DNA from 4 places in the Actinomadura scrupuli genome. Region 3 is predicted to be linked to each of the others. Evidence: riboswitches for the same ligand, from Rfam matches in the RefSeq annotation. Region 3 holds a riboswitch; each other region holds the start of a gene.
The links. A riboswitch is a leader RNA that binds a small molecule or an ion and turns the genes downstream of it on or off. The one in region 3 is predicted to bind cyclic di-AMP.

Region 1: it holds a riboswitch for cyclic di-AMP, as region 3 does, so the genes downstream of both, ACRYCC_RS38900 (C40 family peptidase) here and ACRYCC_RS21585 (CHAP domain-containing protein) in region 3, are expected to answer to the same signal.
Region 2: it holds a riboswitch for cyclic di-AMP, as region 3 does, so the genes downstream of both, ACRYCC_RS00285 (NlpC/P60 family protein) here and ACRYCC_RS21585 (CHAP domain-containing protein) in region 3, are expected to answer to the same signal.
Region 4: it holds a riboswitch for cyclic di-AMP, as region 3 does, so the genes downstream of both, ACRYCC_RS29355 (CHAP domain-containing protein) here and ACRYCC_RS21585 (CHAP domain-containing protein) in region 3, are expected to answer to the same signal.

What each region holds. Positions count from the first base shown of each region.
Region 1 covers NZ_JBPCCU010000012.1:244,331-251,421, forward strand. The annotation lists gene ACRYCC_RS38890 (hypothetical protein) at 789-1,160, shown strand; gene ACRYCC_RS38895 (hypothetical protein) at 1,679-2,011, shown strand; gene ACRYCC_RS38900 (C40 family peptidase) at 2,065-3,087, opposite strand; cyclic di-AMP (ydaO/yuaA leader) riboswitch at 3,093-3,243, opposite strand; gene ACRYCC_RS38905 (lysylphosphatidylglycerol synthase transmembrane domain-containing protein) at 3,597-4,721, shown strand; partial or broken gene ACRYCC_RS38910 (phosphatase PAP2 family protein) at 4,871-5,587, opposite strand; gene ACRYCC_RS38915 (glycosyltransferase family 4 protein) at 5,603-6,763, opposite strand; gene ACRYCC_RS38920 (PIG-L family deacetylase) at 6,837-7,091, shown strand, end outside.
Region 2 covers NZ_JBPCCU010000001.1:57,703-64,793, reverse strand. The annotation lists gene ACRYCC_RS00300 (RDD family protein) at 1-69, opposite strand, end outside; gene ACRYCC_RS00295 (RDD family protein) at 76-762, opposite strand; gene ACRYCC_RS00290 (amino-acid N-acetyltransferase) at 759-1,277, opposite strand; cyclic di-AMP (ydaO/yuaA leader) riboswitch at 1,497-1,676, shown strand; gene ACRYCC_RS00285 (NlpC/P60 family protein) at 1,782-2,696, shown strand; gene ACRYCC_RS00280 (LuxR family transcriptional regulator) at 2,766-2,978, opposite strand; gene ACRYCC_RS00275 (LacI family DNA-binding transcriptional regulator) at 3,441-4,577, shown strand; gene ACRYCC_RS00270 (cytochrome P450) at 4,714-5,907, shown strand; gene ACRYCC_RS00265 (TetR/AcrR family transcriptional regulator) at 6,239-6,931, opposite strand; gene ACRYCC_RS00260 (class I SAM-dependent methyltransferase) at 6,994-7,091, shown strand, end outside.
Region 3 covers NZ_JBPCCU010000004.1:497,547-504,637, reverse strand. The annotation lists gene ACRYCC_RS21600 (chitosanase) at 1-60, shown strand, start outside; gene ACRYCC_RS21595 (PP2C family protein-serine/threonine phosphatase) at 63-1,925, opposite strand; gene ACRYCC_RS21590 (rod shape-determining protein) at 2,142-3,149, opposite strand; gene ACRYCC_RS21585 (CHAP domain-containing protein) at 3,431-4,132, opposite strand; cyclic di-AMP (ydaO/yuaA leader) riboswitch at 4,143-4,282, opposite strand; gene ACRYCC_RS21580 (Crp/Fnr family transcriptional regulator) at 4,696-5,412, shown strand; gene glgA (glycogen synthase) at 5,423-6,607, opposite strand; gene glgC (glucose-1-phosphate adenylyltransferase) at 6,679-7,091, shown strand, end outside.
Region 4 covers NZ_JBPCCU010000007.1:210,539-217,629, reverse strand. The annotation lists gene ACRYCC_RS29365 (M48 family metallopeptidase) at 1-893, opposite strand, end outside; gene ACRYCC_RS29360 (hypothetical protein) at 890-2,170, opposite strand; gene ACRYCC_RS29355 (CHAP domain-containing protein) at 2,259-3,194, opposite strand; cyclic di-AMP (ydaO/yuaA leader) riboswitch at 3,204-3,384, opposite strand; cyclic di-AMP (ydaO/yuaA leader) riboswitch at 3,731-3,916, opposite strand; gene ACRYCC_RS29350 (C40 family peptidase) at 4,214-5,188, opposite strand; gene ACRYCC_RS29345 (hypothetical protein) at 5,318-5,524, opposite strand; gene ACRYCC_RS29340 (NYN domain-containing protein) at 5,585-6,691, opposite strand; gene ACRYCC_RS29335 (DEDD exonuclease domain-containing protein) at 7,022-7,091, shown strand, end outside.

The sequences.
Region 1 (7,091 bases), on a different contig from region 3:
TCGACCGATGACTCCCCGGAGCGACAGCGCACAAAACCGAGCCAATGCGGCGTTGACCAGTTCTTGGCATTTCCCGACCAGCAGGAGAGGTCAAATGGCAGCCAATAGGACGAATCATCGGAGCTGAGCACTGCCGGCACCCGCGGAGGGCGACGTCTCAGGGCTCAGGAGCACCCGGTCGGGGAAACGGGCGGCGATCTGCCCGGCACCTGGACGCGCGCCGGCGGCATGCCGAGCCGGCGCGGCCGCACGCCACCGGACGGGCCCTCTCCGGCCGTGCTGGGTCCTCCAGCCGTGGTGGGTCGTAGAACCGGTGACCCGAAGCCGGATCGGTCCGGACCGGGCGCGACAGCCCAGCTCGTCGTACGGCCGCAACGCCTTCGGGGACGGCCGCGATGCTCCCGCGAACGCCCCGATGGCCAGGAGCCCCGCCTTCGCCTCCCTGGGCGCCGGGTGCCCTGCCCGGCCAGGCTCGCCACTACAGCCTCCCCCAGGGGCAAGGTCGACCCCGCCCAGCAGGTACGGAAGGTCGATATCCGCAGGCATTTCTCGAAAATCATCCTCGCCGAATTCATGGGAGAGCAAAGCCTGAAAATCACGCGGTTGGCCATTTGAGGCACCGGGAACAGGTCCCTAAGCTCCACATAAGGGGCTAATCGGGAATAGTTGCATGTAGGCAGCTATTTCTGACGGAAGGTACACAGAAGGTACATCGCATCCGAATCAGCGGTGCCCCGCACGAGGAGCGAAGCCATTCTTCACGGCTCGTTCTACAAGGAGGTAGGGCAATGCAGATCTCAAGGCGCCTGGCACTGACCATCACCGGCCTGGGTCTCGCGACCGGGAGCGTCTTCGCGGTCGGATCGGCCACCGCGGCCGAGGCCGTCAGCACCACCACCACGACCATCGTGCGTCAGCCCGGAGTCTCCGATGACTGCCGTGGCTCCCGGTGCCCCCGCCGCCACCGGGGTGAGCAGCGCCGCTACGACCCCGACGGGGACTGGAACGGCGACTGGAACCGCGACCGCAACCGGAACCGGAACCGCAACCGGAACGAGAACCTGAACGAGAACCGGAACCGGAACGAGAACGTCAACCGCAACGAGAACATCAACCGCAACACCAACATCAACCGGAACGACAACGACAACGACAACTAGCCGGTGGCGGCTGACACCGCATCGACCCGCGGACATCCCGGGGCCTGGTTCGTCCCGCCCCCGCAGGTCGAAGCGGTGACGAGGAGTTCACTCCGGCCGTGACCAGATGGCCCCCGGGCGCACCGACTGCCGAGGCAGGCGGCGCACCGGGGGCCATCGCATGTCCCACGCACCCCGCCGCGCGAAACCGCCGCTCACGCCGCCGCGAAGCCACCAGCGCCGGCTCGAAGCCGAGCCCGAAGCCGACTCGCAAGCCGGCCCGAAGCCGACCTCGAAGCGGCCGAAGGAAATGCCCGGCCAAAGCAGCATCGTGAATTGTCATCGAGGGGTAAAGCATCGCCCTTCGGAATCCCATGGTGCCGCCCCAGCGGAACACCTTTGTACAGCGTGGGGCATATCATAAGAATCCAGGCAATAAACACATGACCCCTTACGACATCCGAAGCGCGTGACCGTTCAGTCGTCTCGCGCGAGAGCGAATCCGTCCGCACGGCTTCGCTCTGCAAGGAGGTAGGGCAATGCAGATGCAGCTTCCCAAGCGCCTGGCGCTGACGGTCACCGGTCTGGGGCTCGCGGCCGGGAGCGTCTTCGCGGTCAGCCCGGCCGCCCAGGCGGAGGCCACGGCGACGACCACGACCACGACAGTGACCACGACCGGCTCGGCCGAGGCCATGACGTCCGCCGGCTGGTGCCACCGGCACCGCGGCTGCTGGCATCACCGGCACCGCCACCACCATCACCACCACGGCGGCTGGGGCGGCGACTGGAACTGGAACGGCGGCTGGGGCAACGGCTGGGGCGGTAACTGGAACTGGAACAGCAACTGGAACAGCAACTGGAACGGCTGGTGACCGCAGCGCACTGACCCATGACGTCTCGGGGCCGGGAGGCCCCGAGACGGGCGTCAGGCCACGCGCGCCGCTCCCGAGAAGGGCATGCTCGCCAACGGGCTGATCTTCACGACGTCACCGGTCTGCGGAGCGTGCACGAAGTTGCCGTTGCCGATGTACATCCCCATGTGGTGCAGGTCCGCGTGGAAGAAGACCAGGTCGCCGGGGCGTAGCTGCGCGCGGGTGACGTGCACCCCGGCGTTGTACTGGCTGCCGGTGTAGTGCGGAAGGCTCACACCGACCTGCGCGTAGGCGTACAGGGTCAGTCCCGAGCAGTCGAAGCCCTTGATGTTCGCCCCCTGGGCGACTCCGTAGGTCGGCCCGGAGGCCGAGCCACCGCCCCAGGAGTACGGGGTCCCCAGCCGCGCCAGTGCGGCGTTGACGGCCTTCATGGCCTTGGCCGAGGCGCCGCCCGCAGCGACGCTCGGAGCTCTCTGGCCGGGCGTAGCGGTCGACTGGCCGAGCTTGCCCCGGACCTTCTTCAGCGAGCTCTGGATGCTCTTGAGCTTCTGCTGGGAGGCCACACCGAGGCTCTTCACCTGGGTGGCGCGGTCCTGGGCCGCCTTCTGCGCCCGGGTGGTGGCCTGCAGGACCTGGAACAGGTCCCGGACCTGGTTGGTGCTCTGCGCGGTGAAGTAGTTCAGCGTCGCGGACTGGTCCAGCAGCGCCTGCGGGTTCTCCGCCCCGGCGAGGGACACCGCAGGGTCGATGCCGCCGTTCTTGTAGCTCTCGGCCGCCATCTGCGCGACCTTGAGCCGTACGGCGTCCAGACCCCGCTGTTGGGACCGGGCGTTGTCCGAGGCGGCCTTCGCGGCCTTCTGAGCCTGTTTGAGGCGTACCTGCAAGCCGTTGTACTGCTCGGTCATCTTCTCGAGCTGATCGGCGAGCTGCTTCTCCTGGGCGGTCAGCTCCTTGCGCGTCGGCTTGGGCTCGGCCTGCGCGGGGGTGGACGGCAACAGGGTGATCGTCATGGCCACGGCCAGCGAAACGCCGCCGAACCGGGACAGCAGGGATCGTACGGGGCGCGTTCGCTGCAACGCGCAGCTCCTCTCCTCGACCGCCTACCGAGTTAGCTGACGGGTTCGGACCGGAGCAGGCCCTACCGCTCGACGATGAGCGGATTCACCCCAGGTAACACTGGGTCCCCGGTTCCCGGCGGCACGCGGCCGGCCGGAATTCGGCGGTGTCGCCGCTGCTCTGGGGGGAGCGCGGGGCGGCGACTCCTACGGAGCGTAGGGGCCTGAGAGTTCGGACGCTACCGAAATGCCAGTTTTAACCCAACCATTCTTTGATGTGCATTGACAGGCGATTGATACTGCATGCCTGGTCATCGAGTGGCGGGCCCTCCTGCCTGCGCCGCCACGACCACGGGTTTGCGCACGTCAGAACCGGCTGGGATGCTGTCCGACGGGCCTCCGCCTGACACACCTTCGCTGTCACGGGCACTGGGCCCAGGACGATGTGCCCAGTCCGGCGGTCCTCGGGCGGTCTGGGGGACCACTACCGTAATGTGACGGCGTGACGAATCTTGCGACCGGATCCGCCCGTGGCTGACGTGGCCGCCGGGGCGGTACGCTCACGCGCCGGCGATGTCCAGGAAGCCCAGGGGATGGCGGAGAAGGACCTTCAGCGAGTGCAGCCGGCCGGTTCCGTCCGCTCGGCCCTCACCCTGCTACGCGGCGCCTCCGCGAGCTCATCGATCTCTCAGGTCCTGCTGGCCATCGGGGTCACCGCCGCGGTGATCGTCCTGGGCCTCCTGAACCTCGACACCGTACGGGCCGGGGGCACCAGCCTGGCCGGTGCGGACATGCAGTGGCTCACCCTGGCGGTGGTCTCCACCGTCGCCCTCTGGGTGGCCGGGACGATCACCCAGTTCGGTTCCATGCCGGGGTTCCCGCCGGTCGGCCGGGTGTTCGCGGTGCAGGTGGCGGCGTCGTTCGCCAACCACCTGCTGCCCGCCGGCTCCGGAGGCATCGCCGTCAACGTGCGGTTCCTCCAGCGGCACGGGCTCAGCCGTGGCGCGGCGGTGGGATCGGTGGGGCTCAACTCCCTCGTCGGGCTGGTGACGCACGTGATGCTGCTCGCCGGCGCCGTCCTGATCAGCCCGGCCGTGCTGAGCAGCGTCCGGGACAAGATCGACTGGAAGCAGCCCGTCAGAGCCGCGGAGAACAACCTGTGGATCGTGGCCGCGGTGGTGGGCGCCCTCGCCCTGATCGCGCTGCTGGTGACCCGTGGGAGGCCGGGAAGCTGGGGCCGGGTGCTCATCACCCGCTGCCGCTCGCTGTGGCGGCGCCTGGTCCGGGAGATGAAGTCGCTGGGCACCGTGGTGCGCAACCCGTCCCGTGCGGCGGCGCTCTGGCTGGGGTCCCTGTCGGTCCCGCTCCTGCACGGCATGATCCTCTACGCGGTGCTCCGGAGCATCGGAACCCCGATCGCGATGGGAACGGCCATCGCGATCTACGTGGTCGTGTCCTCGCTGTCGGCCGTCATCCCCTCGCCGGGGGGCATCGGGGCGCTGGACGTGGCGCTGGTGGCGGCCTTCGCGGCGGTGGGGGTCTCCTCCCCCGCCGCGCTCGCCGCGGTCCTGGGGTATCGGCTGCTGACGGTCTGGGTGCCGTTGCTGCCGGGAGCCTGCGTGTTCGCGGTGCTGCTGCGCCGCCGCATCATCTGAGCCCGGGTCCGCGCATAGAGCGATCCGCCGGCGGGTGACCCCCAGGGCAGCGGCCATGACCGCAACGGCAGCGATCGCAGAGCCGGCCGCCGCACGGTGACCAGTGCGGGCTTGTCCGGCCGGAGCAGCCCGGTGGCCCAGGTGGTGGCGAGGGCGACGACGACCCCGGCCACGACGTCCAGGACGTAGTGGTTGGCCGTGACCACCACGACGACGGCGGTGATGACCGGGTAGAGGTGCGAGCCCAGGCGGCCCCGGTAGCGCCGGAGCAGCGCCACGGCGACCAGGCTGGTCCACACCGCCCACGCCAGGTGCAGTGAGGGCATCGCGGCGTACTGGTCGGCCTCCACGGGCCCGCCGTGGCTGCTCCCGAAGCCGGCGGCCGCGACCGAGTCGATGTAACCGGCCCCCGGAAGCAGCCGTGGCGGCATCACCGGCAGGAAGAAGAACACCGTCATGCCGACCAGGTTGGTCGCCACCAGCGCGTTGCGGGCCCGCCGGTAGATGGTGGGGCTGCTGATGTAACACCAGGCCAGGACCGTGAGCGTGACGCTGATATGGGCGAACTGGTACCAGTACGCGGCCACCAGCGACAGGGCGTCGTGGTCGGTCAGCCACCGGTTGCTCACGCCCTCGACGTCCAGGCGAAGTGCGCGTTCGATCGCCAGGACCTCGCGGCCGTGCTCCAGCGCCGGGCCACCGCGCACCGCGGCCAGCGAGCGGATGTAGTCGTACACCTTGATCAGGACGATCACGATGAGGAGCTCGCCGATCAGGTGCGGGCGCTTGACCGGGAACGAGCGCTTGTTCCGCGCCTCGGCCGGAGGGGCGGGCTGGCCCGGGCGCGTGGCCGCTGGGCGGGGCATCGTCGGATGAATGATTCAGCCCGCCATTCCGAACAGGCCGCGCTTGAGCGGCGGACGCAGACGATCGATGGCAAGCTCGTACATCTCGGTCGTGAGGTCGACCACATCCGGCCAGGCGACGGTGGGCGGCACCGCCCGGTTGCGGGCCGCGATCGCCTGTCTTTCGGAGGCGTCGGTGGCCAGCCTGATGATGGCCTGGGTCATGGCGGCGTCGCTGCCGGCGAGAATGCCCTCCTCGCCGTCGCTGACGAACTCCCCGATCCCGCCCTCGGCCCGCGCCACCACGGGAAGCCCGGCGCAGCGCGCCTCGAGGGCGGCGATGCCGAAGGACTCCAGGATCGCGGGGGCCACGAACAGATCCGCCCGGGCGAACAGCGATCGGATCTCCGACCGGGGCAACCGCCCGGGCATGGTCACCCATCCGTGCATCGCATGTCGGCGAAGGTAACGTTCCAGCACGGGCCGCTTCGGGCCCTCTCCCACGATCACGGCCCGGATCCGGGTCGAGGGCGGCATCGCGGCCTGGGCCGCGCGGAGCATCCGCAACAGGTGAATGGGCCGCTTACGGGCCGCCAGGCGCATCACCGCGACGACGAGCACCTCATCCGGTTTCCGGGGCAACGGATCGACCCGCCACGCCGACGCGTCGATCCCGTTCGGCAGGACGAGCACCGGTGCCGGTCCGACAAGTCGCCGCAATGGCTCGGCCGCGGCATCGCTCACGGCCGTCCAAACAGCGGGCCAAGATGACCAGTTTACGCCTGTATCCAAGGCCCGGAAGGCGGGCTCCAAATAGGAGATCAGGGAATGCACCGTCACGACGGTGGGCACGTGCGCGGCACCGGCCGCCGCGGAGAAGGCCAGCGGCGAAAAGGGCCCCGCGTGTGCGTGCACGACGTCGTACCCGCCCTCGCGGAGCATTCGGCGGCCGGCCCGCAGGCCGGCCGGATGCAACCACGAGGAGAACGGAAAGGTCTCGGTCACGCGGTGTACGCGCAGGCCATCGGCTCCGTCACCACGGCCCTCCGCGCGGCGCTCGCCGGCCGGGCGCGGGGAAGATGTGATCACCTCGACCTCGTGTCCCGCGGCCTGCTGGCGCATGGCGAGATCCCGGACGTGCATCTCGATGCCGCCCAGCCGCGGGAGGTAGAAGTCGGTGACGTGGGCAATTCTCATACGATGTTCTCCGGATCTACAGGCCCGCATACGCTATCTGACACCTCCGCGCGCTTTGCGAAAGACTTACCTCGTGCCGCACACCGTTATCTCCTTCCACGCCCACCCCGATGACGAAGCTCTGCTCACCGCCGGGACCCTCGCGCGAGCGGCCGCGGCCGGTCATCGGGTGGTCCTGGTGGTCGCCACCCGGGGCGAGGCCGGACTGGCCTCGAGCGCCATGGGAACAGGCGATGTGCTGGCGCAACGGCGTACGGCCGAGCTCATGCGCTCGGCTGAGGCGCTGGGCTGCGCCCGGGTCGAATGCCTCGGCTACGCCGACTCGGGA
Region 2 (7,091 bases), on a different contig from region 3:
GTCGATGATCCGCGCGACCAGCCGTTGCGCGGGCTCCGCCGGTGCCCCGTCCCGCGGGCCGGCGGCCATCGCCGCCTACTCCTCTTCGTACTCGACCCGGTCGTCGATGACGACCGTGCCGGCGAACCTGTCGTGCAGCGCCTGGTGCAGCGGCTGGTCCCAGATCGCCCAGAGGTAGGACACCAGCACGCCGATGGCGGCGAAGAAGATGCCCAGCAGGGCGTAGACGAAGGGCGTGGCCACACCGATCAGCAGGAAGAAGAAAATGCCGAGCTGATAAACGACATTGTTGATCGCGGATCGCCAGACGGCCTTGGTCATGCCGATCGGCTCACCCGCCGGATCGACGTCCACCACGCTCAGTCCGAGCAGCCGCTTGCCGAGCGTCTGCCCGGACATGGTCAGCAGGACCGCTTCATAGATGAACGGAAGAACGGACATGACGATGAAGGTCGTCACCAGAATCGGGGTCGACCAGGGATCGCCCTCCTTCTGAACCCCGATGGCGCCGAGCGTGATGGGAAACACGACTGCGAAACCGGCGGCCCAGGTCAGTCCGGCATCGGCGAGCCGGGCCCCGGCACGGCGCCAGATCGACGCCAGCGGGAGATCTGCCGCCTCCGAAGGCACGTGTACATAGCCGCCGTCGTAGGAGTCGTACGAGGGCTGCCCGTAGGGCTGATTTCCATAGGGCTGCTGCCCATAAGAAGACGGACCCGACCGCTCTGGGGGGTACGGCCCGCCATAGGGGGTTTGGCTCACAGTTGTGTCTCCTCCAGACGGAGCAGCATTCGGGTGTTGCCAAGCGTGTTCGGCTTGACCCGGTCGAGGTCCAGAAACTCCGCGACGCCTTCGTCATAAGAGCGGAGAAGCTCTTCATACACCTCGGGGGAAACCGGAGTCCCCAAGATCGGCTGGAAGCCGTGCCGCGCGAAGAACTCCACCTCGAAGGTCAGACAGAACACGCGGCGCACACCCAGTTCTCGTGCGGTCTCCAGAAGCCGGCCGACGATATGGTGCCCCACCCCGTGTCCCCTGGAGGCGGGATCGACCGTGACGGTACGGACTTCCGCCAAATCCTCCCACATGATGTGCAAGGCCCCACAGCCCACGAGGCGGTCTTCGGCGTCCACCGCCACCCAGAACTCCTGGACGTCCTCGTACAGCGTCACCGTGCTCTTGGCGAGCAGCCGGCGGCCCTGTCCGGACTGCATACCGACCAGCCGCCGTATCGAGCGAACATCTGCGGTCCGGGCCCGCCTGATGGTGAAGTCCACAATCACCCGAGGGTATTGGGTCCGGTGACCGGCCTTCGCCCCGGAGCCCGGATGAGCCCGGATGAGCCCGAGGGGGCGGCCGATCCCATCACAGGACGGTTTCGTTATCAGCACCCCTTGATCACTGAACTGCTTCCACCTGCGAGTTCGCATGTTCCGGTTGGCATCCACGCCAGACTCCGTTAATGTCCGACGCTGATGTCCGCAGTCGCTCTCGAGATTGCGGACCCGCCGAGTCCAGGGGGCGCACCCAGCGTCCTGGGAGCCGGGGACCCACCTTCCCTGGGGTGAATCCGTGACAGCGCCTCCGGTGTTCCCCGCACCGGTCGCGTCCAGCGGTAGGGCTAACTCCGGCCCGAACCCGACAGCTAACCCGGTAGGCGGACGAGGAGAGGAGCTTTTGTGGAGCCTGCACGCCCAGCTACGGAATCGGGTGGCCATCACCGGCCCCCGCGTTTCCGCACCCGGGTCGGTGCCGTCGTCGGTGCCTTCTGTGCGATCTCGTTGGTCCTTCCCGTCACGGCCGGCCACGCCAAGCCGAAGCCGCCACCGGAGAGCATCAAGGACCTGAAGGGTCAGGCTTCCAAGCTGCACGACCAGATGGAGCAGCTCACCGAGCAGTACAACGGCCTCAAGGTGCGCTACCAGCAGGCCACCCGGGCCGCCAAAGTCGCCCAGGACAACGCCAAGCGGCAGGACGCCGCGCTGCAGACCGTGCAGCAGCGGGTCGGCCAGCTCGCCGCCACGAGCTACATGAACGGCGGGGTGGACCCCTCGGTGGCGTTCGCCACCGCCAAGGACCCGCAGGCGATGCTCGACCAGGCCTCCACGCTGAACTACTTCGCCGCCCAGGACGGGACCAAGGTCCAGACGCTCGCCCAGGCGATGCAGGGCGCCGTCCGGGCGCACAAGGCCGCACAGGACCGTGCCAACCAGGTCAAGACCCTGCAGAGCCAGCTGGACCAGCGCAAGAAGAAGCTCTCGGACCTGTACGGCGGCATCCGCGACAAGATCGCGAAGAAGGACCCGACCCAGCTCGCCGACCTGCCGCCGATCGTCGGTGGATCGAGCAAGGCCCAGCGGGCCCTGGCGCTGGCCCTCGCGCAGCGGGGCAAGCCCTACGTCTGGGGGGCCGCGGGGCCGAGCACCTTCGACTGCTCCGGGCTGACCATGTGGGCCTACGGGAAGGTGGGCATCAACCTGCCGCACTACACCGGCAGCCAGTGGAACTCGGGGACGCACATCTCGTCGATCTCGCAGTTGCAGCCCGGGGACCTGGTGTTCTTCTACGCCGACCTGCACCACATGGGGATGTACGTCGGTAACGGCATGATGGTGCACGCACCGCACACGGGAGACGTCGTCAGGATGGCCCCGCTGGCCGGCCGGCCGTTCGCCGGTGGGGTACGGGTCGCCTGAGCCCGCTCCGCACGAGCGTCACCGCCGAGGCCGTCTCCCCGCCGGATGGGAGACGAGCCTGTCGGAGGCTCAGATGAGCTGTCTCCGCGCGGCCCAGACCACGGCCTCGATGGGGGTGTTCACCTCGAGACGATCGCAGATGGCCCGCAATCGCCGTCTCAGTGTTCGTGCACTCAGTTCCAGTTTGCGCGCCGCGACGTCCGCGGTCACACCGCTCGCGATCTGGGCGAGCAGTTTCAGATCCTCCTCACATAGTCGAGGTTCGTCAGTGCCACGGCGCATGAGCGTGGCCTGTTCCACTCCGTCCTCCCTCGTCCGTGGTGATGACCGCGGGGATGTGGCTGGCGGCTGCGTCAGGCCGGGAGCCCCGGTGGTCCGGGGTGGGGCTACCGCCATGTGCTCTTGGCCGATGTCGGCCGGTGTGTCGTTTGCCGGGCGCGATGGGGGAACTCCCAGTAACGATTCACTCGTTGACGCGATCGGAGGCGAGGCTCTAAAGGCACTGGGGTCCGCCAGGGGGGAAGGGCCCCCCGGGTAGGTCCCCGACACGCGAAATGCCCCGGCGGCACCGGGGATGGTGGTCTCGTGCCCGGGATGGGTCATGATGCTGCCCCCTTTCACCCATCCCTTCACGTCTTCGCGTGCTTGGTCCGCGAATGGGACGTGAATCGTTTCAAGCTACGCTTCGGTCCGGAACGCTAGGCGGCCGGATCCGGACCGTCAAGCGCACAAAGATAACGATGCGTGCACCTAACATGGCGATCAGTTACATACCGCATCCCAGGTCTCCGGCCACACGTCGGCGACCTGCGGAAACCCTATGGAGTGCGGGTGGGAAGCGAGTTGGCGCGGACCAGTATCCGCGAGGTTGCAAAACGCGCGGGAGTCTCAGTTGGGACAGTTTCGAATGTCCTAAACCGGCCAGATCTGGTGGCCGAAGCAACCCGTACCCGGGTGCGCTCGGTGATCGACGAACTGGGATTCATCCGCAACGAGTCGGCCCGGCGGCTCCGCCAGGGGCCGGCGGACGCGGGCGGGCGGCCCGTGCGCGGCCGCACGCTCGGGGTGGTGGTCGGCGACATCGGCGACCCCCGCCACAGTGAGCTGGCCCGCGGCGCCGAGGCCGCGATGCACGCCGACGGGTTCGACGCGCTCTGGTGCGCCGGCGGGGGCTCGGCCGACAGGGAGAGCCGCTGCCTGGACCTGCTGGAGGAGCAGCGGGCCTCCGGAGTGCTGATCACCCCGACCGGCCTGCCCGCCGGGCGGATTGCCCGCCTCCAGCGGCGCGGCATGGCCGTCGTCCTGATCGACCGGACGCTGGCCGGGCTCTGCTCGGTCCGCGTCGATCACATCGCGGGGGGTGAGCTGGCGGTCTCGCACCTGCTCTCCCGTGGCCACCACCGCATCGCCCTGGTGACCGGCGCACCCGAGCTGGAGTCCTGCCGCCAGCGCCGGCTGGGAGCCGAGCGCACCCTGCACCGCGCCACCGTCCAGGAACGCCGTGGAAGGCCGGGAGAGCTCCTCCACGTGCCCCGACCCGCCATGACCGCCACCGAGGGGAAGCTGGCGGCACGCAGGCTGCTGGAGCGGGCCACCCCGCCCTCGGCCGTCTTCTGCGCCAACGACCTCCTGGCCATCGGGATGGTGAACGAGCTGCTGCGGCTCGGGGTCAAGATCCCCGGAGAGATCGCGGTCGTCGGCTACGACGACCTCGAGCTGGCCTCCACCGCCGCGGTCCCGCTCACCACGGTGCGGCTGCCCCTGCACGAGCTGGGCTGGACCGCCGCCGAGCTGGCGCTCAACGAGATCGCCCAGCGCGAGGAGCACCGGCACCGTCATCTGACGCTCGCCCCCGAGCTGGTGGTCCGCGAATCCACCTGAGCCTCCAGTGCGATCCAGGCCTGTGAGGTCCAGGCCGGCGAGATCCAGACCGGTGAGGTGCAGGCGGGTGAGGTGCACGCCGGTGAGCTCCAGGCCATTGACATCACGCGGGCTATTTGACTGACTGTCAACTGAGATGAGTGCAGACGTACAGCCGGATGCGCTGGCGATCCTGGGGTTCGACCCCTTTCACCGGGCCTTCCACGCCGACCCCTACGCGCAGTACCGCAGGCTGAGCGCCGCCGGCCCCCTGCAGCACACGCCCTACGGCCTGTGGGTGACGACGTCGTACGAGCTGTGCCAGCGGGTCCTGCGCGACCCGCGGTTCGGTCACCAGCCGGACGACGGCGACAGCTGGCGGGGCCGGCAGGCCGCCAGGCGGTCGTTCCTGACCCTGGACCCGCCCGACCACACCCGGCTGCGGCGGCTGGTCAGCAAGGCCTTCACGGCCCGCCTGATCGAGCGGCTGCGGCCCCGGATCGAGCAGCTGGTGGACGAGTTGCTGGCCGGTGCCTCCGGCGAGGTCGATCTGATCGCCACGCTGGCCTACCCGCTGCCGGTGATCCTCATCAGTGAGCTGCTCGGCGTGCCGCCGGAGGACCGGGACCGGTTCAGGCGCTGGTCGCAGGCACTGGCCCGCGGGCTCGATCCCGGCTTCCTGCTGCCCGCGACCGACATCGCCGAGCGCGACCAGGCCCGGCTGGAGTTCGCGGCCTACTTCCGGGAGCTGAGCGCGCTGCGGCGGGCCGACCCGCGTGACGACCTGCTGAGCGCCCTGGTCGCCGTGTCCGACGGCGGGGACGCGCTGACCGAGGAGGAACTCCTCGCCACCTGCGTCCTGCTGCTCGTCGCGGGCCATGAGACGACCGTCAACCTGATCGGCAACGGGGCGCTGGCCCTGCTGCGCCACCCCGCCCAGCTGGCCTGGATGCGGGCGCACCCGGAGGCGGCCTCCGAGGCCGTCGAGGAACTGCTGCGGTACGACCCGCCGGTGCAGCTGACCCTGCGGGCGGCCCTCGAGGACATCGAGCTGGCCGGGGCCACCGTCAAGCGCGGCGAGCTGGTGCTGCTGCTCACCGGGGCCGCCAACCGCGATCCCGCGGTCTTCCCCGATCCCGACCGGCTCGACCTGCGCCGGCCGCCGTCCGGGCACCTGTCCTTCGGGCTGGGCATCCATTTCTGCCTGGGCGCCCCGCTGGCCCGCCTGGAGGGCGAGATCGCGCTCACCCGGCTCTTCCGCCGCGAGGTGACCCTGACCGGCCGGGCCCTCGCCTACCGCGACAACCTCGTCCTGCGCGGCCTGGCCGCCCTGCCCGTCCACATCCCCTGACCATCCCCTGCCCCCGTCCGTGATCACGCCACCCCTCCGTGATCACGCATACCCTTCGTGATCATGCAATCAACCGACTGGTTGCGGCCGTGAGATGCAGCAACGTTTGTGCGTTGGTTTGAGCGACGGTTGCGGGTTCGCGTGGACGGCGATGTCGATGAGGTTCAGCGACGGTGAAGTGTCGATGGATAGGTGAAGGCCCTCTTCTCCCGAACGTGACCCCGGTCGCAGGGTAGGCCTGCGATCCCAGGGGCCCGTCCTGCGCCGCATCCTCTGACGTGGATGGGGCACTGGGTCGGCTGTCTTGGCTGTGGCAGCGCCGGGCGAGGAATCACGGTTCTGGAGCATGGTCGTCCTGGCCAAGGCTGTCCGGGCAGCCCGAGCCTTCCGCAGGGGCGGTGCAGAGTTGGGCGGTCAACGTGGCGTAGGCCCACTCTTCCCACCTGTTCGGCGACCAGCCGCGGTCCTGGACGAAGAGCAGGTACAGCTGTGGGCTGAGCAGCCCGAACAGCAGGTCGGCGGCCGTCGCGACGGAGACGTCGGGACGGACGCCGGGCTTGCCGGCCAGTGTCTGGGCCGCGGCGTGCTGCACGGTGTAGCGCGGATCGGGACCGTCGGGCCACTGCGCGGCGATCTGCGGGTCGGTGGCCGCGGCGGCCGCGATCAGCGGCATGATCGGGGCCACCCGGCCCAGGATCTCGTGGGTGCCGCGGACGTGCGCGCGCAGCTGGTCGGCCGCGGTGGGCGCGGCGCATGCGGCGCGGAACCATTCGCGGTCCATGGTGGCCACCGGTTCGGTGTCACCGGCGATGGACGAGTCGACGACGTCCTTGAACAGCGTGCGCTTGTTGCCGAAGACGAAGTAGATCGTCTGCACGGCCACGCCCGCCCGGTCGGCGACCTCCTGCAGGCTCGTCGCCCCGTAGCCCTGCGCGAGGAACAACTCCCGCGCCGCCTGGATGACTTTCTCGCGGGTGCGGCGTGAGCGCTCGGCCCGCTTGTCCGGCCGTTTGACAGTGTCCATGCCACGAGTCTATATCTAGAGTTCAACACTAGAGAGCAACTCTAGTTTCTCTGGAGGAAACCATGGACCAGGCGAACACCGCTCAGCGACCGGACGCGGACCAGATCCGTACGGAGCACGACCAGGAACAGGCCGTCCGCCGCGAACTGGAGGGCTACTA
Region 3 (7,091 bases):
ACCCCGCCGGTGCACATCGGCGGGAACCACGATCTGACCATCACCACGCCCACCGACTGAGGTCATTCCACCCGGATGGCGTACAGGGTGGTGTCGTCGGCGTTGCGGTCGTGGCCCATCCGGGCCAGCACGGCCTCCAGCACCTGGTCCGGCTCGGCGGCCGTATCCTCGATGATCTGCTCCAGCCGGCCGATCCGCTCGTCGAGGTCGGCGCCCCGGCGTTCGATCAGCCCGTCGGTGTAGAGCAGGACCAGGTCGCCGCTCAGCAGCTGGGTGGTCATCGTCGAGTAGCTCACCTCGGGGCAGCAGCCCAGCACGGGATCGGGGACGATGTCCATCCTGGCGGCGTGCCCGTCCCTGAGCAGGATCGGCGGCGGATGCCCCGCGCAGGTCCAGTCCATCAGCCGGGTGGCGGGGTTGTAGTGCGCCAGCAGCGCAGTGCCGATGGTCGCCGGCTCCAGGTCGCTCACCAGCGCGTTGAGCCAGCCGGCGAGCCGTGCGGTGTCCTCGCACGTGTAGGCGAGCCCCAGCAGCCCCATGCGCATCCGGGCCATGGCGGCGGTGGCCGCCAGGCCGTGACCGGCGGCGTCCCCGACCGCGAGCAGCGCACGGCCGTCCTGCAGGGCCCGGGTCGCGTACCAGTCGCCGCCGATCCGGGCGGGGCTCTCCGCGGCCAGGCTGCGGACGGCCACCTTGAGGCCCGGCACGGTGACCAGCTCGTGGTCGGGGGGAAGGATGGCCCGCCGCAGGGTGAGCGTCACCTGGCGCTCGCGCACCGTCTCGCCCTGCTGGCGGAGGAACTCCTTGCGGGTCTCGGCCAGCGCGTCCTCGATGTAGCGCCGGCGGGTGATGTCCTGCGAGATCACGCTGACGGCGACCGGCCGTCCGGAGTCGTCCAGCACCGGCTCGGCGAAGATCCACAGGTGGCGGTTCTCCCCCGCCGCGGTCATGATCCGGTGCTCCAGCTCGATCGGCTCGCGGCGGCTGAACAGCGTATGCAGGCTGTCCTCCATCAGCGGCAGGTCCTCCGGCAAGACGATCTTCGGAAGCTCGTCCACCGGGACCGGGCCCTCCTGGGGCGTACGGCCGTAGTTGGCGAGCATCTGCGGCGACCACGTCTGCTCGTCGGCGACCAGGTCCCACTCGCCGAAGCCGACCAGCGCCAGCCGCTCGGCGCGCTCCAGCCGGCGCCGGACGCGGTCCTCCTCGTCGTGGTAGCGCCAGGTGACGCAGACGCCGGTGGGCACCCGTACGCAGCGCACGCTGAGCCGGGCCGAGCGGGCGACCCCGTTCTGCGCGGTGGAGAACACGAAGGGCCCCCGGGCGTACGGTTCGCCGGTCTCCAGCACCTGGACGTAGGACTCGAACAGCCCGTTGAGCGCCGTCCCGGGATCGACGCGGAGCAGCCGGTGGCCGACGAGCTCCTCGGCCCCCCGGCCGAAGATGTCGGTGGCCCGTTCGTTGAGGGCCGCGTTGAGAAAGTCGATCACCCGGCCCTCGACGTCCCGGACCGGGACGAGCCGGCTCGCGCAGTCCTGGGTCGCATCCAGCACCCCCCGCGCCACGGGGTCGTCGGGAAGCCCGGCGAGCAGTTCCGCGTCCCCCGCGGCGTCCTCCACGGCCAGCCGCCGCAGCACCTCCTCCAGCGCGGCGGCGCGGTCCTCGCCCAGCCGCCGCGCGGTGTCCATGACCAGCGACCCCGCGGCCTCGTCGTCGCCCGGGGCCAGCACCGGCGGCCGGCCGGCGATGACCAGCGCGGCCGTCTCCGGCAGTTCCAGGTCGAGATCCCTGGCCAGCCAGATCAGATGCTGCAGCGCCTCGCCCACATGACACCGCAGGCGCTCCGCGAGGACCACCCTGGCCTGGGCGACCACCGCCCGGTCTCGCATGGTGGCCCTCAGGTCCAGCAGTTCCGGCGCGTTCAACCCGCCACCGGCGCTCGGCCCCCTGCCCGTCGCAGCCGAAGAACTCATCCCACCCCCGGGAACTCAGCGTGATGTGGGGAGAATGACCTGGCGGAAACCTCATCCCACATCAATGCAATATAGGGCAAAATGAGAACTCGCGCGCCTCAACCTGTCACTATTCGGACAATTCCGAGTAATATCCTAAATTTACACCATTGGCAGGTAAATTAATGGTCATTCGTCGGAGAGTTCCTCCGCGTACTTGGCCGAGCCGAGCACGACCGACCCCAGCGGGTCGTCCACCAGATGGGTCGGGATCCCGATCTCCGACCGCAGGAGATCCTCCAGGCCGTCCAGCAGCGCGCCGCCTCCGGTGAGCGCCATTCCCTGGTCCATCAGGTCGCCCGACACCTCCGGCGGGCATTCCGAGAGCGTCTTCTTGACGAGGTCGACGATCGCGCCGACGGGTTCGGCGATCGCCTCGCAGATCTCCGCCTGCGAGATCGAGACGATCTTCGGCAGGCCGGTCATCGCGTGCCGCCCGCGGAGCGAGGTGGACCTCTCCTTCCCGGTCGGGTAGGCCGATCCGGCCGCGATCTTGGTCTCCTCGGCCGCCCCGAGACCCACCACCAGGCCGTGCTCCCTGCGCGCGTACGAGACGATGGCCTGGTCCAGGTCGTCACCGCCGATCTGCAGCGCGTGGGCCACCACGATGCCGCCCATCGAGATGATCGCGGCGTCGGTGGTGCCGCCGCCGACGTTGACCACCATCATGCCCTCGGCCTCGGACTCGGCGCCGACGAGCCCCATGCCGATCGCCGCCGCCATCGGGGACTCGATGATGTGCACGCGCCGGGCGCCGGCCAGGTGGGTGGCCTCCTGGACGGCCCGCCGCTGCACCGCCGTGATGCCGCTCGGCACCGCCACGACGACATGGCGCTTGATGAAGTTCGGCGGCCGGTTGGCGACCCGGAGAAAGTGGCGCATCATCCGGGTGGCGATCTCGAAATCCGTGATCACCCCACCCCTGATGGGATGGACCATGGTGATCGTCTCAGGAACACGGCCGATCATCTGCTTGGCCGCGGCACCCACCGCGATGATCCGGCCTGATCTGCTGTTGATTGCCACGACGGACGGTTCCTTCAGCACCAGCCCACGGTTGCGCACATGAATGGACGTGTTGGAGGTACCGAGATCGACCGCGGTGTCACACCTCAAGAATGCCAGCTTGCTGCCCATGAGAGACCAGCCTTCTGCCAGACGAGTGACCCCAGTGGAGTACCGGCGTCATAACACGACATACCCGGGCGGACAATCGGTCAGCGTTCGGCGCCCGTCAAGAACGGCCAAAGAGCGGCGTCCGGGGCCGGGCACGAGGGGCCGGGCGAGAGGGAGCCGGGGCGAAAGGGAGCCGGGGCGAAAGGGAGCCGGGGCGAAAGGGGGCCGGGCATGACGAGGCCGGACCGCGCGGGGGCGCGGTCCGGCCTGTGGCCGCTCGGGCGGCGGGGGTACTGCGGTCGTCAGCCGGCGGCGTACTCGGGGTACCCGTAGCCGATGACGTCGGAGGTGGGGCGGATCTTCTTCGCCACGACGTCGCCGCTGGTGTTGCCCTCGACGGTGGTGATGGTGCCGTCATGGTTGTCCTTGACGACCAGGCCGACATGGTCGATGCCCTCGGTCCCGCCGCCGTTCCAGGAGAAGAACACCACGGCGCCCGGCGTCGGCTTCTCGCCCCACCGGTGGGTCTTCTGGAACCACTTGGCGTGCGCGACCGTGTAGGCGTCCCGGCCCATGTGCTTGACACCGGCCTGCGCGCCGACCCAGGAGACGAACATGTCGCACCAGGCGGCGCCCTTGTAGTCCTTGACGTTCCCGCCGTCGCGGCGGGCGAGCTGCTTGGCGTCCGGCGTGGACTCGAACCACTGGTGGAACTTGGTCTGGCCGGACGCGTCGGCCTTGATGCCGACCTGCTTCTCGGCGAGGCTGACGACGGCGCCCGCGGTGGCCAGCCGGGCCCCCGAGTTGACGTCGGCGCGCTGCGCGGCGGAGTGCGCCCCGGCCCGGACGGACTGGTCGACGGGGGACGCGGACACGGCCGCGGAACCGGCCACGACGGCCCCGACCGCGACGGCGCCCACCACGACACCCGAGGTGACGCGGCTCTTGAAGGACTGGACGCGGCTCGTGAGGGATGAGAAGAACTGTGCGTGCGTGCTTGTCACTGAGCGTGACTCCTCTTCTTCCAGGTCGCCTACCGGGTTAGCTGACGGATTCGGGCATGGAAGTAGCCCTACGGCGCGCTGAGCACGCCGATTCACCCCTGAAACGTGGGTTCCCGGTTCCGCAGAATGCGGATTCGGCGGAAGACGGCCGCTGTAGAGGCAGCCGGCCTTCGATGGACATGTATGGGAGCGCGGATCGGTGTCACGCGCGCGTCACGGCCCTGGAGACGGGTCCGGACGAAGAGATGATCTACGACCATCTGGGCGACACATGGGGCGCATCGCCATAACCAGACATAACGGTATCAAACCACCAAGACGGATGCAAACCTGGCGCAAAACCGACGAGCCGATCGTCATGTTCTCCCCTCGCAGGTATGGTCGCCGTCACGGCGCGGTCACTTCGGCGCGCGCCGGCCACGATCATGGACGGGCACCCGCCCAGGGGCCGGAACCCCCCGTCCAGGCCTTGTCACGGCCCTCCGCGACCGTGTCCACTGGAGACTCCCCCGGATCAGCGCCGCATCTGTCGTCCGGAGGCCTCGCGGGAAACGGAGACATGTGTGGGGGACGAATCCACCGAAGGAATGACCGAGCTGAGCTTCTGGGACGCGCTCGACGAACCGGAGCGGGACGCGCTGCGCGACGCGGGCCGGGAGCGTGAGTTCCGCCCGCACGCCGAGCCGCTGTGCTTCGAGGGGGACTCCTCGTCGACCAATGTGGTGATCATCCTGTCCGGCTGGGCCAAGGTCACCTCCCCGACCCCGTCGGGGCGCCAGGTGGTCTTCGCCGTGCGCGGTCCCGGTGACGTGGTGGGGGAGATCTCCGCGCTGTTCCGCAGGCCGCGTACGGCGACCGTGGAGGCGCTGGACGAGATCAGGGCCCTCACGGTGCCGGCCTCCCGGTTCACCAGCCTGCTCGACGAGCATCCACGGTGCTGGTGGCCGTTGACCGCCACGATCGTCGGCCGCATGGACGAGCTCGGCAACCGGCTGCGCTGGCACGCGGAGGCCGACGGCAAGCGGCGGCTGGCCCATCTGCTCGTCTATCTGGCCGAAACGTCCCTGCGCTACCAGAAGCAGGGCCCGGAGGGCATCGAGATCCTGCCCCGGCTCTCGCACACCGAGCTGGGCAGCTGGGTGGACGCCTCGCGGGAGACCGCGGCACGGGGGTTCCACGAGCTGCGCAGGCGGGGCCTGGTCACCACCGGGTGGAAGAGGATCACCGTGCTCGATCTCCAGGGCGTCCGCGACTACGCCGCCGGATCGGGGCCGCGCTGAGCGGCGGGCCTCAGCCGGCCGGGGCGAGCAGCCCGGCGTACAGGTCCCGGGTGCGCCGGGCGATCTCCGTCCAGGAGAAGTGCTCGACGGCACGCCGGCGGCCGGCCAGGCCCATGGCCGCCCGGTCCGGATCGGCGAGCACGGCGTTGACCCGGTCGGCCAGGTCGGCGGCGAAGCGGGCGGGGTCCAGCGGCGTGCCGTCGGCGGCCTGCTCGACCGGCACCAGCAGACCGGTCTCCCCGTCGGCGACCACCTCGGGGATGCCGCCGGTGGCCGTGGCCACGACCGGCGCCGCGCACGCCATCGCCTCCAGGTTGACGATGCCCATCGGCTCGTAGATCGAGGGGCAGACGAACACCGTCGCATGGCTGAGGACCTGCACCAGCCGGTCGCGCGGCAGCATCTCCTTCAGCCACACCACGCCGCCGCGCTCGGCGCGCAGCCGCTCGACCGATGCCTCCACCTCGGCGGCGATCTCAGGGGTGTCCGGGGCGCCGGCGCACAGGACCAGCTGGGCGGCCGGGTCGAAGGCGAGCGCCGCCCGCAGCAGATGGGGCAGCCCCTTCTGCCGGGTGATGCGCCCGACGAACACCACCGACGGGCGGTCTGGATCGATGCCCAGCGCGGCGAGCCGGTCGGTGCCCGGGTCGGGCGCGTACGCGGCGGTGTCCACGCCGTTGTGGATCACGCTGACCCGGCCCGGGTCGAGCTCCGGGTAGGCGGCCAGCACGTCGCGCCGCATGCCCTCGGAGACGGCGACCACGGCGTCGGCGGCCAGGACGGCGGTGCGCTCGGCCCAGGACGAGAGGGCGTAGCCGCCGCCGAGCTGCTCGGCCTTCCACGGCCGGAGCGGCTCCAGGCTGTGCGTCGTCAGCACGTGCGGCACCCCGAACAGCAGCTTGGCGAGATGGCCGGCGAGGTTGGCGTACCAGGTGTGGCTGTGCACGAGGTCGGCCCCCGCGCAGCCCGCCGCGATCTCCAGGTCGACGCCGAGGGACTGCAGCGCGGCGTTGGCCTCCGCCAGCCCGCCCGGGACCTGGTAGGCCTGGACACCGGGCATGTCCCGGTCGGCGCCGAAGCAGCGCACCCGGACCTCGCAGAGCTCGCGCAGCTCCCGGGCGAGGTACTCGACGTGCACTCCCGCGCCCCCGTACACCTCCGGTGGGTACTCACGGGTGAGAAGATCGACGCGCATGCCGCGAATCCTAGCCCCGCCACGGCGAATCCAGGCTGTTTGCTGATCCGGAACAGGGATACCCTCGCGCTATGAGCACGCCCAAGATCCTGGCAATGGTGCTGGCGGGCGGTGAGGGCAAGCGGCTCATGCCGCTGACCGCCGACCGGGCGAAGCCCGCGGTGCCGTTCGGCGGCATGTACCGGCTGATCGACTTCGTTCTGTCCAACCTGGCCAACAGCGGCTATCTGAAGGTCGTCGTCCTCACCCAGTACAAGAGCCACAGCCTGGACCGGCATGTCTCGCGTACCTGGCGGATGTCGACGCTGCTCGGCAACTACGTCACGCCGGTGCCCGCCCAGCAGCGGCTCGGCCCCCGCTGGTTCCTGGGCTCCGCCGACGCCATCCTGCAGAACCTCAACCTCATCGAGGACGAGCGGCCCGACCATGTGATCGTGTTCGGCGCCGATCACATCTACCGGATGGACCCGCGGCAGATGGTCGA
Region 4 (7,091 bases), on a different contig from region 3:
GTCCCGTAGAGCACGTCTCCCCGCTTGGCGTGCCCCAGCTCGTGCGCGGCGATCAGCTTGATCTCGTCCGGCGGAGCGGCGGCCAGCAGCGTGTCGTACACCACGATCCGGCGGGTGGGCCCGAAACCCGAGACGTAGGCGTTCAGTGCCGTCGTGCGGCGGGAGGCGTCGGCCACCAGCACGTCGCGGACCGGTACGTGGTCGGCCGCGGCGAGCCGCAGGAGCTCGGTGCGCAGCGGGCCCGGCTTCATCGGGGTGAAGGAGTTGAAGAGCGGCTCGACCAGCACCGGATAGAGGAACGAGAAGATCACGACCAGCAGGAAGCCGCCCGCCGCCGCGGGCGCCCACCAGTGCCGGGGGAAGCGCCGTACCAGCAGGTGCAGCAGCACCAGCGCCACGATCCAGGTGAGCGCGACGATGGCCGCGGACCTGAGCCGGTCCAGTGCCCAGCCCGGCCAGTCCTGGGTGGACAGCCCGTAGCGTCGCAGCACCGTCTCGCTCCAGACGCCGAACGGCAGCGCAACCGCCTGGAGCACGGCCGTCAGGGTCAGGGCCGCCACGACGACCTGCACCGGCCATCGCCGTACCGGGCGGACGACCACGCCCAGCAGCCTCGCGCCGAGCGGGCTCAGCCCCAGCGCCAGGACGGCCAGCAGCCCGGCGGCGAGGCCGAGGAGGGCCGGTGCCCGCAGGTCCGCGCTGAAGGACGCCGAGCGGGCGAGCTGCGCGGCGGTGAAGTCGCGTGCCGGCTCGGACGCCACCGCGCCGGCCGGCGGATGACCGGGGATGCGGCCGGGCAGCGGCCGCCAGGGCGTGGAGAGGGCCAGCGTGACCAGCAGCGTCAGTCCCAGGCCGGTCAGGGTGAGCGCCGCGGCCCGCCGGCCGTCCCTCACGCGAGCTCCTCGCGCAGGTAGTCCCGCCACTGGGCGGTGAAGGCCGCGGTGCCGAGACCGAGCACCGTGCGGAGCGCGTACTCCTGCTGGCGGGCCGGGTCGCTCGCACCGGCCTGCTTGGCTCCGGCCGCCCGGTACAGCTTCACCAGCCGTTCCTCGCCGTAGCGCTCGGCCACCATCCGGCAGGCCAGCCACGCCAGCTCGTAGGCCTGCGACAACCCTCCCGAGGCGCCGGCGAAATCGTCGCGGCCGGGCAGCCCGGGGGGTATCCGGCCCGCGGCGACCTCGGTCCGCAGCTCCCGGGCCGCCGATCGCACGGAGACCTTGAGGCCCTTGTAGCCGACGTAGTCGGCGAGCCCTTCGATCAGCCAGATGGGCGTACGGTTGTCGCGCGCGCCCCCGGTGGCCACGTGGGTGAGCTCGTGGGTGAGCACCACGTGCCGGCCGAGGGCGTTGAGCTTGGCGAAGGTGTCCGGGGCGATGATCACCCGGTCCTGGCCGTGCGCGGCTCCGCCGGGGTCCTTGGTGACGGTGGCGAGCGCCGCGATCTCGCGCAGGCTCTGGCCGCCGCCGATCAGGGACTCCACCTGCTGCTCGTCACCCGGGACGAGCGCCACGGCGGTGCGCGCCCAGTGCGTGCCCACCGTGCCCGTCACGATCGGGACCGCCTGGTCGAGACGCCGGGCGATCTCGTGCAGCCAGGACGAGGTGGTGCTGTTGCCGATGACCAGGCTGTGTCTGCCCTTGACCACGGTCAGCGGGCCGCCGTCCCAGATCTCGGCGTCGTCCCGCAGCCCCTGCGCGGAGCCGTCGCCGGTGATCAGCCAGCCGGTCCGGGGGTGGCGGGCGAAGGTGAGATAGCGGGTGCTGACCACGTCGGAGCCGTCGAACCCCGCCAGCCGGTAGCGCAGGGTGAGGCGCAGGGTGGCCCCCAGGGGGCCCGCGGTGGCCGGATAGCCGGTGTCGGCCTCCTGCCGCCATCCGGACAGCGGAAGCCGCCGCAGGCTGTCGAACAGCTCGCCCTGGCGGGCGAGGAAGGCGGGCTGGGCAGGATCGACGACGGCGAGGAAGGCGGCCCTGTCATGGGTGCGCACCGCCCTGGCCTGCAGCGCGAGCAGCGCGGCGACGGCGGCCCGGTCGGGTGCGGGGGAGTTCGCCCCGGGCGAGGCCGAGGGCCGTACGCCGGAGTCCCGACCGTACTGCAGGGACACCGCGCCGATCGCGATCACCAGGGTGAGCGCGGCGGCGGCCCCGATGGCCACGACGAGTGCCCGCACGCCTCCCCGAGGGCGATTCGGGGAGGCGGCGGACGACTCTGCCGGCCCGGCGTCCATGGGCCAGATCCTAGTGGGCGGGTATGCCCGCCTACTTCGCGTACTCGGGGTACCCGTATCCGACAACCGAGTCAGTGGAACGTTCCCGAACCATGACCGCGTCGTTGGTGTTGCCCTCGACGGTCTCGATCGTCCCGTCGCCGTTGTCCTTCACGACCAGGCCGACGTGCTCGATGCCGTCGGTGCCGCCGCCGTTCCAGGCGAAGAACACGACCGCGCCCGGCTTGGGCGTCGTGCCCCAGCGGCCGGCCTTCTGGAACCACTTGGCGTGCTCGACGGTGTAGGCGTCCTGGCCCATGCCCCGGACCCCGACCTGCTGGCCCACCCACGAGACGAACATGTCGCACCAGGCCGCGTCGCCGTAGCCGGAGATCGTCCCGCCGTCACGCCGGACCGTCATCCGGGCCTGCGGCGTGGTCATGTACCACTGCTGGAACTTGGTGACGCCGTTGGCGTTCTCCTCGATGCCGACCTGCTTCTTGGCGAGGTTGATGACGTCCTGGGCGCTGGCCACCGGTGCCGCGTTTTTCTTGACCTGCTCGGCTTTGACCTGCTCGGCTTTGACCTGCTTGGTGCCGGCCGGCTGCTTGCCCGGGTCCTGCTTGCGCACCTCCTGCTGGGGTGCTGCCGCGCGGGCCTCCTGCGGGCGCACCGCCGGCTGCCGCACCGCCTGCTGCCGGGCGTCCTGCCGGGCGGCCAGCCGGGCATGGGCGGCCCGGAGGGGTACGGCCTGCAGGGTGCCGGCGGCGGTGATCTTCGCCGGCGTGTGCGCGGCGGCGTTGACCATGGCCCCGGCGGGGGTGACCACAGCGGCGTTCGCCGTCCCCTGCCCGAGCACGGGCTTCCCGGAGGCCGTCCCGGCGTAGGCGGCGGCGACCGTGGCGGTCAGCGCGGTGCCGGTGATGAGGCCGCCGGCCAGCCGGAGGGCGAGGGCGTTGCTGCGGGACTTCCGGTGTCGACCTGGCATGACATGTTCTCCTTCTTCCATGCCGCCTACCGGGTTAGCTGACGGGTTCGGGCCTGGAAGCGGCCCTACGGCGAAGCCCTCGGGCGTTCGTCGATTCACCCCGTGCGAGACGATCCGAGGCATGCCTCAGGTCGGCTTCGCGGAATGGGTCCCCGGCTCCGCGGGTACGCGGACTCGGCGGTCGGCGCCCGCGAGGGGGCGCCTCCACTGATTAAGAAATGGCAAACGTGCTGGATCGGTAGGAATGGGCGCTCACGGGGGAGCGGTCCGGCTGAGGGGCGATGGCCGCTCAGCGGGACGGTGCCGCACCAGGGAAGATGGTCCTGCGGCGTTCGGCGCAGGGGCTCGTCGTGGTCCGTCGTCCGGCCGGATGGGTGAGGGGCCGGCGACGTGGGTGACCTGACCGGTGATCTGACCGGTGACGGCCCGGGCCGAGGGGGAGCCGACCGGTGGTCACGGCGGGGCCGGGCTCGCGGGCCGGATGGGGCGGGGGAGTGCGTGAGGGGTCACGGGAAGAGCGTGGCGGGACAAGGAGGGCTCCTTCTTCCAGACGCCTACCGGGTTAGCTGACGGATTCGGGCTTGGAAGTCGCCCTACGGCGCACCTGGCGTGGGAGGAAGGTGCGCCGATTCACCCCTGGGCGGCCGTCGGGGACTCCGTCCCCGGGGCCACCCGCTTGGGTCCCCGGTTCCGCCCGAGGGCGGACTCGGCGTTGCCGCCGCGAACATGAGCCGGATGAGGCCGCACGGGCCTTTCGGGGTCCGATCAGGTTCGAGGCGAACGCGATGTGAGGATGTGGGTTCGTGTCACCCGGCCCTGGAAGCGGACCGCCCTGCCGGCCGTACTCCTGGGGTGGAGCAGGTGCGTGGGCGGACCGAGCCGAGTGATGGGATCGTGACGCTTGGGAAGCGCCCCAACCGGACATACAGTACCAAAAACCCTAGACATGGCAAGTGACCTGCAAAAATAAGACGGGCCGGGCAAAGCCCGGCCCGTCTGGAGGTCTCGTGCGGGATGGTTCAGGGACGGCCGCCGGCCAGGAAACCGCCGTGCGAGGAGATGGAGGAGAGTCGGACGTTGACGCCGGTGTGCGGTGCCTCGATCATCTGGTTCTTGTCCACGGCGATGCCCACATGGCCCAGCCCCTGGAAGAAGACCAGGTCACCCGGCTGCAGGTTCTCCCGGCTGATGTGGCGGGTGGCGTTGTACTGCGCGGCCGCGTTGTGCGGCAGGGAGACGCCGCCGGCGCGCCAGGCCATCATCGTCAGGCCGGAGCAGTCGAAGCTGTTCGGACCTGCGCCACCGTAGTGGTACGGCTTGCCGAGCTGGGCGTAGGCGTAGTTCAGGGCCGCCCGCGCGTTGCCCGTGGCGGGGCCGTTGTAGGTGCCGCCGATGGTTCCGCCGCCATTGGAGGGCTCGCCGCCCGCCTGCCTGAGCAGTGCCTTCTGCTTGGCCACGGCCTTGTCGAGCACCGCCTGCTGAGCCTTGATCTTGCTGAACTGGCCCTTGATCTCCTCCGTGGACTCCTTGACCTGGCCGAGCTGACGCTGCAGGCGCTGGGCGGAGAGCAGGAACTGGCCGAGCTGGGAGGACCGGTTCTTGGAGAGCTGGGAGAACACCGCGACCTGGTCCAGCACGGTCTGCGGGTTGCTGGCGGACATGAACGTGGACACATCGGTCATGTCGCCGGACTTGTACGCGGTGGCGGCCATCTCGGCCACGCGCTGGCGCATTCCGGCGTAGGTCGCCTGCTCCTGGGCCGCGGACGTCTTCACGGCCTTCAGCTTCTTCTGGGCCGCGGCCAGGTCGTCCCGGGCCTTGTTGTACTTCTCGACCAGCTGGTCGACCTGGTCGTTGAGCTGCTTGAGCTTCTTCCTCGCCTCTGCGGCGGAGGGCTTGGGCGCGGCCTGGGCGGTTCCGACCGGCAGCGCCAGGGTCGTCACCAGTGCGAGGCAGGCCGCACTGCACATCTTGCGCGCACCGTCAATGGCCACGACGCGGCACGCCCCTTTCATCCGGCTATCTCAGCGGATGACACTAGTGAGTAGCCACCACCGTCACAACCGAATCAGGAGGACTTATCAGTATTAGTGCCGAGTTGCCAGCGAATGGTGCTCAGTGGGTCACGATGCGCGCTCACCTGGGGCCATCGGCAGCGCCGGGGAGATCAGCCCGGCGTCGGCCAGCACGGCCAGCGCCCGGCGCTCGCGCTCGTCGAGGTCGGGCGGATAGCCCGCGGGCACCCCGGCCGGCTCGCCGAGCAGCGCGGTCACGACGCACTCGCCGCATCCGAGGCCGCGCATCCGGCACGTCGCGCACTCGATCAGCATGGTCCCTCCCTGTCTCCGAGATGCCACCGACAGTAGGAGCGGGGACCGACAGAAACGCGGTCAGCCGCGGCGTAGCCGCCTCAGCAGCAGGGCCGAGGAGGCGGGCCGGGCGTCCGCGCGGCGGGCCGCGTCGGCGACCTCACGGTCGGAGGAGACCACCACGACGGCCCGCCCCTCCGGCTCGGCCCGCACCAGCCGGCCGATGAGCTCGTCGGCGGTCTGCCCGGGACGGCTGAACAGCACCCGCACGCCGCGCGGCGCGGAGATCGCGACGGGCGCGTCGAGCTCGGCCCCGTCGAAGACGCAGGTGATCTCGGCGCGGGTCTGGGCGGCCAGCCCGCCGAGCCCGGACAGCAGCCGGGTCCGCTGGTCGGCCAGTGGCAGGTCGCCGTACCCGGTCTTGGTGACGTTGTAGCCGTCGACGATCAGATGGACCTGGGGCAGCGTCAGCAACTGCTCCAGCAACTGCGGATCGTCGTCCGAGAGCGCCCGGCCGGGAAGGGCGCGGTGGGCGAGCTTCTGCGGCTCGATGGCGCCGATGGTGTCGGCCGGGCGGCCGATCGTGGACGGCAGGGCCAGCTCGCGGCGGATGCCCTGGGCGGCGTCGACGAGCGCGTCGAGCAGCAGGCGCAGCCGGACGTCCTCGATGTTGCGGCCCTCCCGGGTGGCCCGGCGGGTGATCTCGGCGGCGGTCTCCGCCTGCGAGAGCCGGCCCCGCAGCCGGCGCAGCTCCTTCTCCGCCGCGGAGGTCGCGGCGGAGGCCGCCGTCCGCTCCTGGCCGGCCGCCTCGATGAGGGCGTCGGCGCGTTCCTGCGCCGCCTTGGCCCGGGTGCGCGCCTCGTGCAGCCTGCGGCGTAGCTCGGCCGCCTCGATCCGGGCGTCCCGCAGCTCGCCGCGGAGCTTGTCGATCTCATCGGCGCGGGCCGACCTGGCGGCCTCGAGCTGCTCCCGGAGCGCGGCCAGCTCCCGGGCGGCCGCCTCCTCCTCGGCCGCCGAGGCGGCGCGGTCGAGCTCCGCCCGGGCCGTCTCCACCAGGGCGGTCCAGCCCGCGGGCCGCAGCAGGTAGGCGACGGCGGCGACGTGCGCGGGGTCGGCGGCCCCGGGGACGGTGCCGGCCTCCAGGGCCGCGCCGAGCTCCGGGTTGACCTCCCGCACCCGCGTGGCCACCCGGTCCCGGAAGGCGGGGTCCTTCTCCAGCTGCGCGGCCAGATGGGCGGCGGCCAGCTTCGCCCGTTTGCGCGGCTCGAACCGGGCGAACCTGCGCAGCGGCTGGGGGACCTCGTCGGGGGGCAGCGTCCCGATCAGCTCGGCCGCCGCCTCGACGACACGCTGCCGGACCGCTTCGGGGAGCGGCCGGTCGAGGCGTTCTTCCGAGCCGGTGTCGATGGTCTCGCTCCTTTGCCCTCACATGGCGATCGTTACAGGCGGCGAGTCGAGGATAGCCCTGCGCACCCGGCCACCACCGGAATGTCGGTGGCACGCCGTACGGTTCCCGCCATGACGACCGGCGGCGGTATCCAGGGCACCCTCGACGATCTCGGCACCCCGCTGGCCGACGTGACGTTCG